Linked DNA regions of Rhodopseudomonas palustris. The main gene of each other region encodes a partner of the protein of the gene in region 2 in a complex. Links are inferred from orthologs where the notes say so. Each region holds a gene or a part of one and is shown on either strand. Other genes may lie near its edges.

The links.
Region 1: secY (region 2) and secG share a complex: the UniProt entries of both Escherichia coli proteins name them as parts of the sec protein translocase complex. The link is inferred for Rhodopseudomonas palustris from one-to-one orthologs.
Region 3: the proteins of secY (region 2) and secA are in contact, whole or in part, in a crystal structure (PDB 3DIN), measured with the Thermotoga maritima proteins. The link is inferred for Rhodopseudomonas palustris from one-to-one orthologs. Residues at the interface, in WP_004081795.1 of Thermotoga maritima: Glu108, Gly109, Glu110, Glu111, Ala236, Glu237, Arg238, Arg239, Ile240, Thr241, Ile242, Gln243, Tyr244, Ala245, Arg246, Arg247, Val248, Thr249, Gly250, Arg251, Arg252, Val253, Tyr254, Gly256, Ala257, Ser258, Thr259, Tyr260, Leu261, Pro262; in WP_004082002.1 of Thermotoga maritima: Glu261, Ala262, Arg263, Lys300, Ala301, Arg302, Thr303, Ile304, Ile305, Leu323, Tyr324, Asp325, Pro326, Val329, Ser330, Tyr333, Ile336, Lys340, Phe345, Val349, Glu363, Phe364, Tyr374, Ser375, Gly376, Gly377, Glu393, Ile395, Thr482, Ser483.

The regions. Positions count from the first base shown.
Region 1 is NZ_CP019966.1:3,178,602-3,182,979, forward strand. What follows is about bases 781-3,486. They hold secG (preprotein translocase subunit SecG), read right to left. Parts: upstream 2,483-3,486; coding sequence 2,078-2,482; downstream 781-2,077. Other genes in these bases: RPPS3_RS14860 (CTP synthase), read right to left, coding at 781-1,910; tpiA (triose-phosphate isomerase), read right to left, coding at 2,658-3,434. Also shown: RPPS3_RS14855 (CHAT domain-containing protein), read left to right, coding at 1-265; more of RPPS3_RS14860, read right to left, coding at 279-780; RPPS3_RS14875 (SurA N-terminal domain-containing protein), read left to right, coding at 3,692-4,378. UniProt on the Escherichia coli protein: Subunit of the protein translocation channel SecYEG. Overexpression of some hybrid proteins has been thought to jam the protein secretion apparatus resulting in cell death; while this may be true it also results in FtsH-mediated degradation of SecY.
Region 2 is NZ_CP019966.1:3,568,384-3,572,875, forward strand. What follows is about bases 551-3,370. They hold secY (preprotein translocase subunit SecY), read right to left. Parts: upstream 2,717-3,370; coding sequence 1,385-2,716; downstream 551-1,384. Other genes in these bases: RPPS3_RS16620 (adenylate kinase), read right to left, coding at 551-1,388; rplO (50S ribosomal protein L15), read right to left, coding at 2,869-3,354; rpmD (50S ribosomal protein L30), read right to left, coding at 3,367-3,370. In the rest of the region: rpsM (30S ribosomal protein S13), read right to left, coding at 1-60; more of RPPS3_RS16620, read right to left, coding at 249-550; more of rpmD, read right to left, coding at 3,371-3,561; rpsE (30S ribosomal protein S5), read right to left, coding at 3,620-4,195; rplR (50S ribosomal protein L18), read right to left, coding at 4,256-4,492. UniProt on the Escherichia coli protein: The central subunit of the protein translocation channel SecYEG. Consists of two halves formed by TMs 1-5 and 6-10.
Region 3 is NZ_CP019966.1:563,241-568,306, forward strand. What follows is about bases 819-4,212. They hold secA (preprotein translocase subunit SecA), read right to left. Parts: upstream 3,860-4,212; coding sequence 1,019-3,859; downstream 819-1,018. Other genes in these bases: RPPS3_RS02660 (peptidylprolyl isomerase), read left to right, coding at 4,202-4,212. In the rest of the region: RPPS3_RS02650 (L,D-transpeptidase family protein), read left to right, coding at 1-767; more of RPPS3_RS02660, read left to right, coding at 4,213-5,066. UniProt on the Escherichia coli protein: Required for protein export, interacts with the SecYEG preprotein conducting channel.

The DNA.
Region 1 (4,378 bases), 390 kb from region 2 along the record:
CGGCGATCCGAGCCGGATCGGCAGCGTCCGCGGCCTGCCGACCGCGCTCGCCATCGCCGGCGCCCGGCGTTCGCTCCTGACGCTGTGGGAAGTCAGCGACGAAGGCACCGCGAATTTCATGGCGCGGCTTTACCAGGTGCTCGCCGACGACAATCTCGACTACGCCTCGGCGCTACGCAAAGTCCGCATCGAGGCGATCCACGGCAAGATCAAAGCCGCCGAAGACCCGTCGGTCTGGGCGGCGTTCGTGCTGTTCGAGAACTAACTGGCGAACCGCCTTACACCAGCCGGCTCTGCACCAGCGCCGCTTGGACGAACGAGGCGAACAGCGGGTGCGGGTCGAACGGACGCGACTTCAGTTCGGGGTGGAACTGGACGCCGATGAACCAGGGGTGATCCTCGTATTCGACGATCTCCGGCAGCACGCCGTCCGGCGACATGCCGGAGAACTTCAGGCCGTGCTGTTCGAGCCGGTCCTTATAGGCGGTGTTGACCTCGTAGCGGTGACGATGGCGCTCCGAGATCTCGGTGGCGCCGCCATAGACTTGGCTGACCCGGCTGCCGCGCTTGAGCGACGCCGGATAGGCGCCGAGCCGCATCGTGCCGCCGAGATCGCCAGCCTGGTTACGCTTCTCCAGCTCGTTGCCGCGCACCCATTCGGTCATCAGGCCGACTAGCGGCTCCGGCGTCGGGCCGAATTCGGTCGAGTTGGCCTGTTCGATGCCGGCGAGATTCCGCGCCGCTTCGATCACCGCCATCTGCATGCCGAAGCAGATGCCGAAATACGGCACGTTGCGCTCGCGCGCGAACCGTGCCGCCTCGATCTTGCCCTCGGCGCCGCGCTGACCGAAGCCGCCGGGCACCAGGATGCCGTTGACGTGCTCGAGGAACGGCGCCGGGTCCTCGTTCTCGAACACCTCGCTCTCGATCCAGTCGAGCTTGACCTGGACCTTGTTGGCGATGCCGCCGTGGCTGAGCGCCTCGATCAGCGACTTATAGGCGTCCTTCATCCCGGTGTACTTGCCGACGATGGCGATCGTCACCGCGCCTTCGGGATTGCGGATGCGCTCGTTGATTTCGTGCCAGCGCGCCAGCTGCGGCGGCTCCTTGGCGGCGATCGCAAACGCCGCCAGCACTTCATCGTCGAGTCCGGCGGCGTGATACGCCTCCGGCACCGCGTAGATGTTGTCGACGTCGCGCGCCTCGATCACCGCGCTTTCCCGGACGTTGCAGAACAGACCGAGCTTGCGCCGCTCTTCCTTGGGAATCTCGCGGTCGGTGCGGCACAGCAGGATGTCCGGCTGGATGCCGATCGAGCGCAGTTCCTTGACCGAATGCTGGGTCGGCTTGGTCTTCAGTTCGCCGGCGCTCGGGATATAGGGCAGCAGCGTCAGGTGGATGTAGATCACGTCGCCGCGCGGCAGATCGTTCTTGATCTGGCGGATCGCCTCGAAGAACGGCAGGCCCTCGATGTCGCCGACGGTGCCGCCGATCTCGACCAGCACGAAGTCGTAACCGTCATTGTCGCTAACGATGAATTCCTTGATCGCGTTGGTGACGTGCGGGACCACCTGGATGGTGGCGCCGAGATAGTCGCCGCGGCGTTCCTTGGTCAGGATGTCCTGGTAGATCCGGCCGGTGGTGATGTTGTCCTGCTTGGTCGCAGGCCGCCCGGTGAAGCGTTCATAGTGGCCGAGATCGAGGTCGGTCTCGGCGCCGTCGTCAGTCACGAACACTTCGCCGTGCTGATACGGCGACATCGTTCCGGGATCGAGGTTGAGATAGGGATCGAGCTTGCGAAGGCGGACTTTGTAGCCACGCGCCTGCAGCAGCGCACCGAGTGCCGCTGATGCCAGACCCTTGCCGAGCGAGGAGACCACGCCGCCGGTGATGAAGATATACCGCGCCATGGGACTTTACCTTTAATGCCGCCGGTCCGATTCGCCAAAGCGATTCGCAACCCCTCGGGCAGTTTGACGAATGCCTGTGGGTGACGCTGAAAACTCAGCTATTTCAGACGATTGCTAAAGGGGCCTCAGACCAGATGCGAGGCCCCGTCAGCGCATATCGGCAATGCTTACTGCGACTGCGGCGGGGTCGGTGCCGCAGGCGCGGCCGGTGCCGCCGGCTGCTGGTTCTGCTGCTGATCGGTCTGCTTCAGCGTGTCGAGCAGACCACCGCCCTGCGACAGCGGCGGCGCCGGCTGTCCCGGGGCCTGCTGCTGAATCGGCGCGGCGGTCGGCAGGATCGTCGTCGGCTTACGGTTGTAGCTCGCCAGCCAGGTGAGCAGCAGGCTGGTGGCGAAGAACCCGGCCGCGAGAATCGCGGTGGTGCGGGTCAGCAGGTTGGCGGTGCCGCGACTCGACATGAAACCGCCACCACCGCCGACGCCCAGGCCACCGCCTTCGGACTTCTGCAGAAGCACCACGCCGATCAGGCCCAGCACGAACATCAGGTGAATGACGATAATGACAGTCTGCATCGTACCCTTCCATCGCAAGCCAACGCCGCCGAATGGCCGATAGGCGCCGGCGGGCGGCTGCTCGACAGGCTTGCGGGATAAATGAAGTCGCGCGGTGTCTACACGATCGCGCGGGGATTTGTCACCCCCGCGCCGCGCGGGAAACGCCGCAGGAATACCGCTTGGCGCGGTTTAGTTAGGGGCAGCCCGCCGCAATCGCAAGGAAATCGGACGCCTTCAGGCTGGCGCCGCCGATCAGCGCGCCGTTGACATGCGGCACCGCCAGCAATTCGCGGGCGTTCGAGGGCTTCACCGAGCCGCCATACAGGATCCGCATGGTCTCGCCCGCCGCACCGAACCGATCGCTCAAAGTCTTGCGGATAAAGCCATGAACTTCCTCGACATCGGCCGCTGTCGGGGTGCGGCCGGTGCCGATCGCCCAGACCGGCTCATAGGCCACCACCAGATTCGCCGCGGTCGCGCCATCCGGCAGCGAGCCGGCCAGCATGCCGGCGACCACATCGAGGGTGTGGCCGGCGTCGCGCTCGCCCTGAGTCTCGCCGACGCAGACGATCGCCACCAGCCCGGCGCGCCACACCGCCTGCGCCTTGGCGCGGACGATCGCGTCGTTTTCGGCATGATCGGCGCGGCGCTCGGAATGGCCGACGATGATCGCAGCCGCGCCGGCATCGGCCAGCATCTCGGCGGCGATGTCGCCGGTGTGGGCCCCCGACGCATTGGCGTGGCAATCCTGGCCGCCGATCGAGAACGGCAGCGCCTTGCCGGCGTGCGCTTCCGCGACTCGCGCGGCGAAGCTCGCGACCAGCGTCGCCGGCGGGCAGACCAACAGATCGATGCCCTGCGGCAGCTCGGCGGCGCCTTTCAGCATCGCATCGAGCTCGGCCACCGAATCCTTCAGGCCGTTCATCTTCCAGTTTCCAGCAATCAGAGGACGAACGGCGGGGACCGGCATGAGCACTCTCGCAATAAAGGGTTGAACCGTTCCGCTAGCAGAGCCGATTGCGAGACTCAAGGAGACGTGAACGCGAGCGCTGCGGCGATCCGCAGCATTGGCCGCTGCAACGGGATGGCATCTGCACCGACCGCGACATTGGCTGCGGTTGCGACGCCCCAGACGGCACTTTATGATGGATTTTCAAGCCGGCGACGCTAGTTTGCCCCCCGCGCTGACCCAGCGCGGCCGGTTCCCTCCTGACAAAAAGTGACTCCATGCTCCGAGGAATGCGCAAAGCCTCATCCAACTGGATTGGCAAGACCATCATGACGATCGTGATGGGCGTCCTGATCGTCAGCTTCGGAGTTTGGGGTATTGCCGACGTATTCCGCGGATTCGGCCGGTCGACGCTCGCCAAGATCGGCAGCACCGAAATCTCCACCGAGCAATTCCGCCAGACCTACAATGACCGTCTGCAGCAGATCGGCCGCCAGTTCGGCCGGCCGCTGACCCCAGATCAGGCGCGCGCGATCGGAATCGATCGCCAGGTGCTGCAGCAGACCATCGCCGAAGCCGCGCTCGACGAAGACGCGCGACGGCTCGGCCTCGGCCAGTCCGACGCCGACACCATGAAGTCGATCCTGGAGGATCCGAACTTCAAGGGCGCCAACGGCCAGTTCGATGCCAACCGCTTCCAGCAGCTGATCCGCCAGTTCGGCTTCACCGAGCAGCGCTATCTGGCCGAGCAGCGCCGCGTCGCGCTCCGCCGCCAGATCGCCGGCAGCCTCACCGCCGGCCTCGAGCCGCCGAAGACGCTGATGCAGGCGCTGAGCCAGTTTCAGAATGAAGAGCGCGCCATCGACTATTTGAAGCTGACCGATGCGCAGGCCGGCACCATCCCGGCGCCCTCGCCCGCCGACCTCACCGCGTTCTACGACTCGCACAAGGCGCAGTTCCGCGCC
Region 2 (4,492 bases):
CTGAAGCGCGATCAGCACGCGCTTGTTGGTCGGGATATTCACGCCGGCTATACGGGCCACAGACTTCTCTCCTGTCACCGACCGTAACGGGCCGGTCAATTCCTTGCTAACTCGGGCTGGCGTTCACAAACGCGAACACGACGCCGACCCCTCGCTCAGTTTTGGGGCCCGGCATCGTCTGAAACAATCCGACGGGATTTCGGGCCTTATTAAAGGATTCAGTTTCGCTTCGTCAACCGAATCCCAATTCAAGCTCGCTTCTTCGTGACCTTTTTGGCCTTCTTGTTGCCGCGCGCCGGGGCCTTGGCAACCGCCTTGGCCTTCGAGGTCGCGGCGGCCTTTTTGGTCGCCTTCTTGCCAGCCGCCTTCTTACCGGCTGCCGGTTTGGCCGCGCCCTTGGCGGCCTTCACGACTGCCTTGGCGGCCTTTTTGCCAGCCTTTGCAACGGCTTTGGCCGCCTTCTTCAGACCGGCCTTTGCAGTCTTGCCGACCGCAGCCTTGCCTGCCTTGGAAGCGGCCGGCTTGCCGGCGGCCTTCTTGGCAACGGCGGTCTTGCCTGAAGCCTTCTTGCCAACCGTCTGTTTGGCCGACGACTTCTTGGCTGAAGGCTTCTTAGCTGAAGCCTTCTTGGCCGAATCGGGCTTCGCGCCCGACTTGGCGGCGGGCTTCGCCGCAGCCTTCTTCGGAGCCTTGGCCTTGGTTGCAGCCTTGGAACCCTTGGCCTTGGTCGCAGCCTTCTTGGCGCCGGTCTTGACCGTGCGCTTGGCGCGGGAGGCCTTGGTCACCTTCTTGGCATCCGCAGCGCGGACAGCCTCGAGCACCCGGCCGATCTCGCGGGTGACTTCGTCGATCGTCATCATGCCGTCGACGGTCAGCAGCTTGCGCTTCTCGGAGTAGTAGTCGACCAGCGGCTCGGTCTGCGCCCGATAGGCGGACAGACGCTTCGCCAGCGCTTCGGCGTTGTCGTCAGCGCGCGGCTCCTCACCGCGGGCGCGCATCTCGGCGACGCGGGTTTCGACCCGGTCGAGCAGCGCGCCCTCATTGACCTTGAGCTCGACCACGGCGTCGAGATCGAAGCCCTTGTCCTTGAGCAGACGGTCGAGCGCCTCGGCCTGCGGCACGGTGCGCGGGAAACCGTCGAGGATGAAGCCCTGCGCGGCGTCGTCCTGATCGATTCGGTCGGAGATGATCCCGATCACCACCTCGTCCGGCACCAGACCGCCGGCCGCCATGATGTCCTTGGCCTTGAGGCCGATCGGCGTGCCGGCCGCGACCGCGGCGCGTAGCATGTCGCCGGTGGAGAGCTGCACGATGCCGTGCCGCTCGACCAGTCGGCCCGCCTGCGTGCCCTTGCCCGCGCCTGGCGGTCCGAGGAGGATCAGTCTCATTTCTTGCGCCCCCGCAACTTCGACTTCTTGATCAGGCCTTCATACTGGTGGGCCAGCAGATAGCCTTGCACCTGCGCCACCGTATCCATCGTCACGCTGACGACGATCAGAAGCGAAGTTCCGCCGAAATAGAACGGGACCGAGGCGTAGGAAATCATGATCTCCGGGATCAAGCAGACGATCGCCAGGTAGATCGCACCGACCACGGTGATGCGCGACAGCACGTAGTCGATGTACTCGGCGGTGCGCTCGCCCGGCCGGATGCCCGGGATGAAGCCGCCGTGCTTCTTCAGATTGTCCGCGGTCTCGGTCGGGTTGAACACGATCGCGGTATAGAAGAACGCGAAGAACACGATCATGCCGATGTAGAACAGCAAGAACAGCGGCCGGCCGTGACCGAACTGGGTCACGATCCACTGGAACCACTCCGGCCCGCTGCCGGCGTTGAAGTTCGCGATCGTGGTCGGCAGCAGCAGCAGCGACGACGCGAAGATCGGCGGAATCACGCCCGAGGTGTTGAGCTTCAGCGGCAGATGCGAGGACTGGCCCTCGAACATCTTATTGCCGACCTGGCGCTTCGGATACTGGATCAGCAGCCGGCGCTGGGCACGCTCCATGAACACGATGAAGGCGATCACGACGACGGCCATCACCAGCACGACCAGGATCAGGCCGGTCGACAGCGCGCCCTGACGGCCGAGCTCGAGCATGTTGGCGAGCGCCGACGGCAGCTCGGCGACGATGCCGGCCAGAATGATCAGCGAAATGCCGTTGCCGATGCCGCGCGAGGTGATCTGTTCACCCAGCCACATCAGGAACATGGTGCCGCCGGTCAGCGTGATAGTGGTCGACAGCCGGAAGAACATGCCCGGGTCGGACACCACATTGCCCGCGCCTTCGAGGCCGACGGCGATGCCGTAGGACTGGAACAGCGCCAGGATCACGGTGAGGTAGCGGGTGTATTGATTGAGCGTCTTACGGCCGCTCTCGCCTTCCTTCTTCAGCGCTTCGAGCTGCGGCGACACGGTGGTCAGCAGCTGCACGATGATCGATGCCGAAATGTACGGCATGATGTTGAGCGCGAAGATCGCCATGCGGTGGATGCCGCCGCCGGCGAACATATTGAACATGCCGAGGATGCCGCCAGCCTGCTGGCGGAACACCTGCTCCCACACGTTCGGATCAATTCCCGGCAGCGGGATGTACGTGCCGAAGCGGTACACCAGCAGCGCGCCGAGCGTGAACCAGATCCGCTTCTTCAGCTCTTCGGCTTTACCAAGCGCCGAGAAGTTGAGGTTTGCCGCTAGTTGTTCAGCTGCTGAGACCATATCCGGCTTTCTCCCGCGCTGCTCGTCCCGATCCGCCGCCGGATGCGGCGGTCGGGTCGGCGCCGGGCCTCAATTTGGTGCGCGCGTGTCGAAAAATCCACCGTACCGGCGAAGCCGGGCGCCCGCTTTAGCAGCGGGCGCTGACGGGGATATTACGCTGCCTCGCCTTCTTCCGCCTTCGGGGCGAGGATCTTCACCGAACCGCCGGCCTTTTCGACCGCGGCGATCGCCGACTTGGTCGCACCGTGCACTTCGATGTTCAGCTTCGCGGTGAGCTCACCGCGGCCGAGCAGACGGACGCCGTCCTTGGCGCGACGCAGAACGCCCGCCTCGACCAGCGCCGCAGCGTCGACCACCTTGCCGGCGTCGATCGCCTTGGCATCGACGGCCTCCTGGAGGCGGTCGAGATTCACTTCGGCGAATTCGAGCGCGAAGATGTTGTTGAAGCCGCGCTTCGGCAGGCGACGATGCAGCGGCATCTGACCGCCTTCGAAGCCCTTGATGCGCACGCCCGAACGCGCGGTCTGGCCCTTGCCGCCACGGCCGCCGGTCTTGCCCTTGCCCGAACCGATGCCGCGGCCGATCCGCATGCGCTTCTTGCGCGAACCGACGTTGTCGGCGATCTCGCTGAGCTTCATCGCCCTGTCTCCTTACTTCTCGTCGACGACGCGGACGAGGTGTTGCACCTTGCCGATCATGCCGCGAACTTCAGGGGTGTCCTGCAGTTCGGCGACGCGGCCGATCTTGTTCAGCTTCAGGCCGATCAGCGTCTCGCGCTGCGAGTGATGGCGCCGAATCGGGCTGCCGATCTGCTCGACCTTGATCATGTTTGCGGCCTTGGCCATCTCGTTCACTCCGATCGCGTCTTGTCAGAAGACCGCGTGATCGCCCTCGATCACGCTGTTATTCGGCCACCACTTCGGCATCGCCACCGACGCGGCGGGCCTGCAGAGTGGAAACCTTGATGTTGCGGCGCGCGGCAACCGAACGCGGCGAGTCGAGGTGCTTCAGCGCGTCGAAGGTGGCGCGAACCATGTTGTAGGGGTTCGACGAACCGACCGACTTCGCGACCACGTCGGCGATGCCGAGGGTCTCGAACACCGCACGCATCGGACCGCCGGCGATGATGCCGGTACCGGCCGGGGCGGCGCGGAGATAGACGCGGCCAGCGCCGTGACGGCCGGCAATGTCGTGATGCAGGGTGCGGCCCTCGCGCAGCGCGACGCGGGTCAGGTTGCGCTTCGCCGACTCGGTGGCCTTGCGGATCGCTTCCGGCACTTCGCGCGCCTTGCCGTGGCCAAAGCCGACCCGGCCCTTCTGATCGCCGACCACGACCAGCGCAGCGAAGCCGAAGCGCTTGCCGCCCTTCACCACCTTCGCCACACGGTTGATGTGGACGAGCTTGTCGACGAACTCGCTGTCGCGCTCCTCGCGCTCCCTGCTCCGTTCGCGTCCGCCGCGTTCGCGTTCAGCTGCCATGGTGTGTTCCAATCCTTGCGAGGCTCGCGCCCCGATCCTGGTATCCGTTCAAACCGAAATTTAGAAGCTCAGGCCGCTCTCGCGGGCCGCATCTGCCAGGGCCTTGACGCGCCCGTGATACAGATAGCCGCCGCGGTCGAACACGACTTCCTTGACGCCCTTCTCCACCGCACGCTCGGCAACCAGCTTGCCGACGGCCTTGGCGGCGTCGATGTTCGCGCCGGTGTTGCCGGCCTCGCGCATCGTCTTCTCCAGCGACGAGGCCGAAGCGAGCGTCTCGCCCTTGGCGTCGTCGAT
Region 3 (5,066 bases), 3.0 Mb from region 2 along the record:
TCGAAGTCACCCGGCAGGAGCCGAAGGTCGACTTCTGCGAGCATAAATACGTGTTCGATGCCGCGCCGCCGCCCGGCTCGAGCAGGCCGTTGCAGTTCAACGCCTCGGCCAAGTGTCCGACCTACGAGATTCGTCCCGACATCGCCGAGGCGGTGCGCGAGAAGGACAAGCAGGACAACATCAAGATCGCCGAGCTGGTGGCCAAGGGCACCCCGGTAGCTCGGCTGAACACCGGCATCGACGGCGGCATGAATCACGTGTTCGCCTCGAAGATTCCGGATGCCTCGACCGGCCTGTCGGAAGTGCCCGAGGACAAGTCGCTGTCGGTCGCCTCGTTCGATCGCGCGCCCGGCACCATTCCGCCGACGGTCAATCCGCCGCGTCCCTCGGATAATCTGCTGGTCGCCGCTCCGGCGGAACCGAATGCATCCGCCGCGAAGGCACGCGTCGCCTCGGCGTCGAAGGACGACATCGGCGGACTGCTCGCTGGCAGCCACAAGCCTGGCGAATCCACCGCGGCCGCCCGGCCGGCGCCGTCTGCGCCGGCTAGCACCGCGGCGCGCCACGAGCCGGCGCCGCGTCCGCAAGGCGCCGCGCCGAAGGCTGCCGAGACCAAGCAGGCCGCTGCGTCGCGGCCGCCGCTGAAGCCGAGCGTCGATGCCGAAACCACCTCGTCGGCCCCCGCCAGGCCGTCTGGCATGATCTCCGGCGGCGCGCCGGTGGTATCGTCGAACTCGTTCGACAGCCGGTTCTCGGCGTTCCGCTGAGGCGGCTCGCTCTTATTCTTCAAAGTCCATCGGCCAGTCATTCCGGGTTCGCTCGCGTCAGCGAGCGAACCCGGAATCTCGCCGGGCTGGGCACCGGCACGATTTCAATAACCTCTGGATTTCGGGTTCGCGCAGCTTTGCTGCGCGCCCCGGAATGACCGCTACGGCGGCCGACTTTCCAGACAGCAAACAGCAAAATGCCCGGCGGTGAGGCCGGGCATCGCTGAGTGTCTTGATCTGCTTTGCGGCGCTTAGGCGTAGCGGCCGTGGCAATGCTTGTACTTCTTGCCGCTTCCGCACGGGCAGTCCTCGTTGCGGCCGACCTTGCCCCAGGTCTCGGGCTTGGTCGGATCGCGGTCCGCCTTGTCGGCGATTTGCGCCGGCGCCAGCGTCACGCTGGCAAGCGCCATCTCGTCCTGGCCGGTGTCGGGGTCCATCTTGTGGACCTCCATCGGCGGCAGTTCCTGCGGCTGATCCGGCGGAATGATCTCGACGCGCATCAGCTGCGCCGTCACAGCCTCGCGCAGGTGCGAGCTCATCTCCTGGAAGAGATTGAAGGCTTCGGACTTGTACTCCTGCAAGGGATCGCGCTGGCCGTAGCCGCGCAGGCCGATCACTTGGCGCAGGTGATCGAGCATCACCAGGTGCTCGCGCCACAGATGGTCGAGGGTCTGCAGCAGGATGCTCTTCTCGGCGTAGCGCATCACGTCCGCGCCCCACTGACCGACCTTGGCGGCCATGTGCTCGTCGAACACCCGCTCCAGCCGCGTGATCAGCTCTTCGTCGGCGATGCCCTCTTCCTTGGCCCATTCGTCGACCGGAATGTCGAGGCCGACCACGCGCTCGACCTCGGCCTTCAGCCCGGCGACGTCCCACTGCTCCGCATAAGCGTGCTCGGGCACGTACTTGGCGACCAGGTCCTCGATGTAGGTGTGGCGCATATCGGCGACCGTTTCGGCCACGCTGTCTTCCTTCATCAGCTCGATGCGCTGATCGAAGATCACCTTGCGTTGGTCGTTCTGAACGTCGTCGAATTTCAGCAGGTTCTTGCGGATGTCGAAGTTGCGCGCCTCGACCTTCTGCTGCGCCTTTTCCAGCGCCTTGTTGATCCACGGATGGATGATCGCCTCGCCTTCCTTCAGGCCGAGGCGGGTCAGCATAGTGTCCAGCTTGTCGGAGCCGAAGATCCGCATCAGGTCGTCTTCCAGCGACAGGAAGAACTTCGAGCGGCCCGGGTCGCCCTGACGGCCGGAACGGCCGCGCAGCTGGTTGTCGATACGGCGGCTCTCGTGACGTTCGGAGCCGATGATGTACAGGCCGCCGGGGCGCTTGGCGGTCTTGGCCGGCTTGTTGCCCTTGGCGGGCTCGATTTCGATTTCGTCCTCGGCCTTCAGCACGATGTCGCGGAAGCGCTCGATGTCGGCCTTGATCTCGGTGATCTTCGCCGCCCGCTCGGCCTCGTCGGTGATGTGTGCGGCTTCCTGCTGAATCCGCATCTCCAGCGAACCGCCGAGCTTAATGTCGGTACCGCGGCCGGCCATGTTGGTGGCGATGGTGATCGCGCCCGGCACGCCGGCTTCGGCGACGATATAGGCTTCCTGCTCGTGGAAGCGCGCGTTCAGCACCGCGAACAGCTTCGCCGGCTTGCCGGCGCGGGCGGCGGCGTACAGCTTGTCCATCCCCTTCGGGTCGGTGAAGTCGATCTGCTTGTAGCCGTTCTTCTTCAGATATTCGGCCAGCACCTCGGACTTTTCGATCGAGGCGGTGCCGACCAGCACCGGCTGCATTCGCTTGTTGGCACGCTCGACCTCGGCGAGGATCGCGGCGTACTTCTCCTGCTGGGTGCGATACACCTCGTCGTCTTCGTCGAGACGGGCAATCGGCAGGTTGGTCGGAATCTCGACCACTTCGAGCTTGTAGATGTCGAAGAACTCGTCGGCCTCGGTGGCCGCCGTACCGGTCATGCCGGCGAGCTTGTCGTACATCCGGAAGTAATTCTGGAAGGTGATCGACGCCAGCGTCTGGTTTTCCGGCTGGACGGTGACGTGTTCCTTGGCTTCCAGCGCCTGGTGCAGGCCTTCCGAATAGCGCCGGCCCTGCATCATGCGGCCGGTGAATTCGTCGATGATCACCACCTCGTCGTTGCGGACGATGTAGTCCTTGTCGCGCTGGAATAGCGCATGGGCGCGTAGCGCCTGGTTGACGTGGTGCACCACCGAGACGTTTTCGACGTCGTACAGCGACTCGCCGCGAAGCTGGCCGGCGTCGCGCAGCAGCGTCTCGATCTTCTCCATACCGGCTTCGGTCAGCGTCACGGTGCGCTGCTTCTCGTCGACGTCGTAGTCCGACTTGTCGAGCCGCGGGATGAAGGTGTCGATGGTGTTGTAGAAGTCCGAACGGTCGTCGAGCGGACCGGAGATGATCAGCGGGGTGCGGGCTTCGTCGATCAGGATCGAGTCGACTTCGTCGACGATCGCGAAATTGTGCCCGCGCTGGACCATGTCCTCCAGCCGGTACTTCATATTGTCGCGCAGATAGTCGAAGCCGTACTCGTTGTTGGTGCCGTAGGTGATGTCGCAGGCATAGGCCGCCTGGCGCTGGGCGTCGTCGAGCCCGTGCACGATCACGCCGGTGGTCATGCCGAGGAAACCGTAGATCTGGCCCATCCAGCCGGAGTCGCGCTTGGCGAGGTAATCGTTGACGGTGACGACGTGGACGCCCTTGCCGGCGAGTGCGTTGAGGTACACGGCGAGCGTCGCGACCAGGGTTTTACCTTCGCCGGTCTTCATCTCGGCGATGTCGCCCTCGTGCAGCACCATGCCGCCGATCAGCTGAACGTCGAAGTGACGCTGACCGAGGGTGCGCTTGGCGGCTTCGCGGACGGTGGCGAACGCCGGTACCAGCAGGTCGTCGAGGGTCTTGCCGTTGGCGAGCTCGGCGCGGAATTCAGCGGTACGGGCGCGCAGCGCCTCGTCGGACAGCGCGGCCAGTTCCGGTTCGAGCGCGTTGATCGCGGCGACCCGCGTCTGGTAGCCCTTGACCCTGCGGTCGTTAGCGGAGCCGAAGAGTTTGCGGGCGAGCGCGCCGATCATGCCAGCTTCCTGTTGTTGCGGTGTGACTTCGCAGCCTTGATGCCGTTCGCTCGAGCCACTATCAACTCATCGTGACGCTCAGGCACCTATCAGGATACAGGTGCGCGCGCGAAATGATTGGTAATCCAGCAATCCGAGGGCCGGCTGCCCAGGGTGCGGTCGCGCGACGACCGCCCGACCCGAGCCTGTGGCGGCACAGATATGGCTGGGCCTGAGGGTTGTCAACGCGCCCGCCTTTCAAGGATTTCATCATTTTGACAGAGTTTTCGCGTTGCCAAGGCACCGCGATTGGGTGACTGTTCCGCCGCCCCGACACCCCGGCTTTCAAGACAAGGATTTTCCATGACACCTGCGTCCAACGCAGTCTCATCCGGCCGGCGCGCCGGCCTCATCAGCGCGGCTGTGACAGGTTGTCTCGCATTTGCGCTGCTGGCCGCGCCGGCTGCGCGCGCCCAGGATGCGAACCCCGTGCTCGCCAAGGTCAACGGCGCCGAAATCCGCCAGAGCGACGTCGACCTTGCCGAGCAGGAGCTCGGCCCGAGCCTCGCCCAGCTCGATCCCGCGACCCGGAAGGAAAACGTGCTCGCCTTCCTGATCGACATGAAGATCGTCGCCAAGGCAGCCGAGGACAAGAAGATCCAGGACAACGCGGATTTCAAGAAGCGTCTGGATTTCGCCCGTAACCGTCTGCTGATGGACGATGTGCTCGCCGCCGAAGGCAAGGCCGCGACCACCGACGAGGCGATGAAGAAGGTTTATGACGAAGCCGCCAAGCAGATCTCCGGCGAGCAGGAAGTTCACGCCCGCCACATCCTGGTCGAGACCGAGGATGAGGCCAAGGCGGTCGCCGAAGAGCTGAAGAAGGGTGCCGACTTCGCCGAGCTGGCGAAGAAGAAGTCGAAGGACCCGGGTGCGTCCGACGGCGGCGACCTCGGCTTCTTCACCAAGGACCAGATGGTGCCGGAATTCTCCGCCGCGGCGTTCGCGCTGGAGCCGGGCAAGATCTCAGATCCGATCAAGACCCAATTCGGCTGGCACATCATCAAGGTCGAAGAGAAGCGCAACCGCAAGCCGCCGAGCTTCGATCAGGTCAAGGCGCAGATCGAGCAGTACGTCACCCGCAAGGCGCAGTCGGACTACGTCAGCAAGCTGCGCCAGGCCGCCAAGATCGAGCGGCTGGACCAGCCGGCCGCCAAGCCCGACGCGG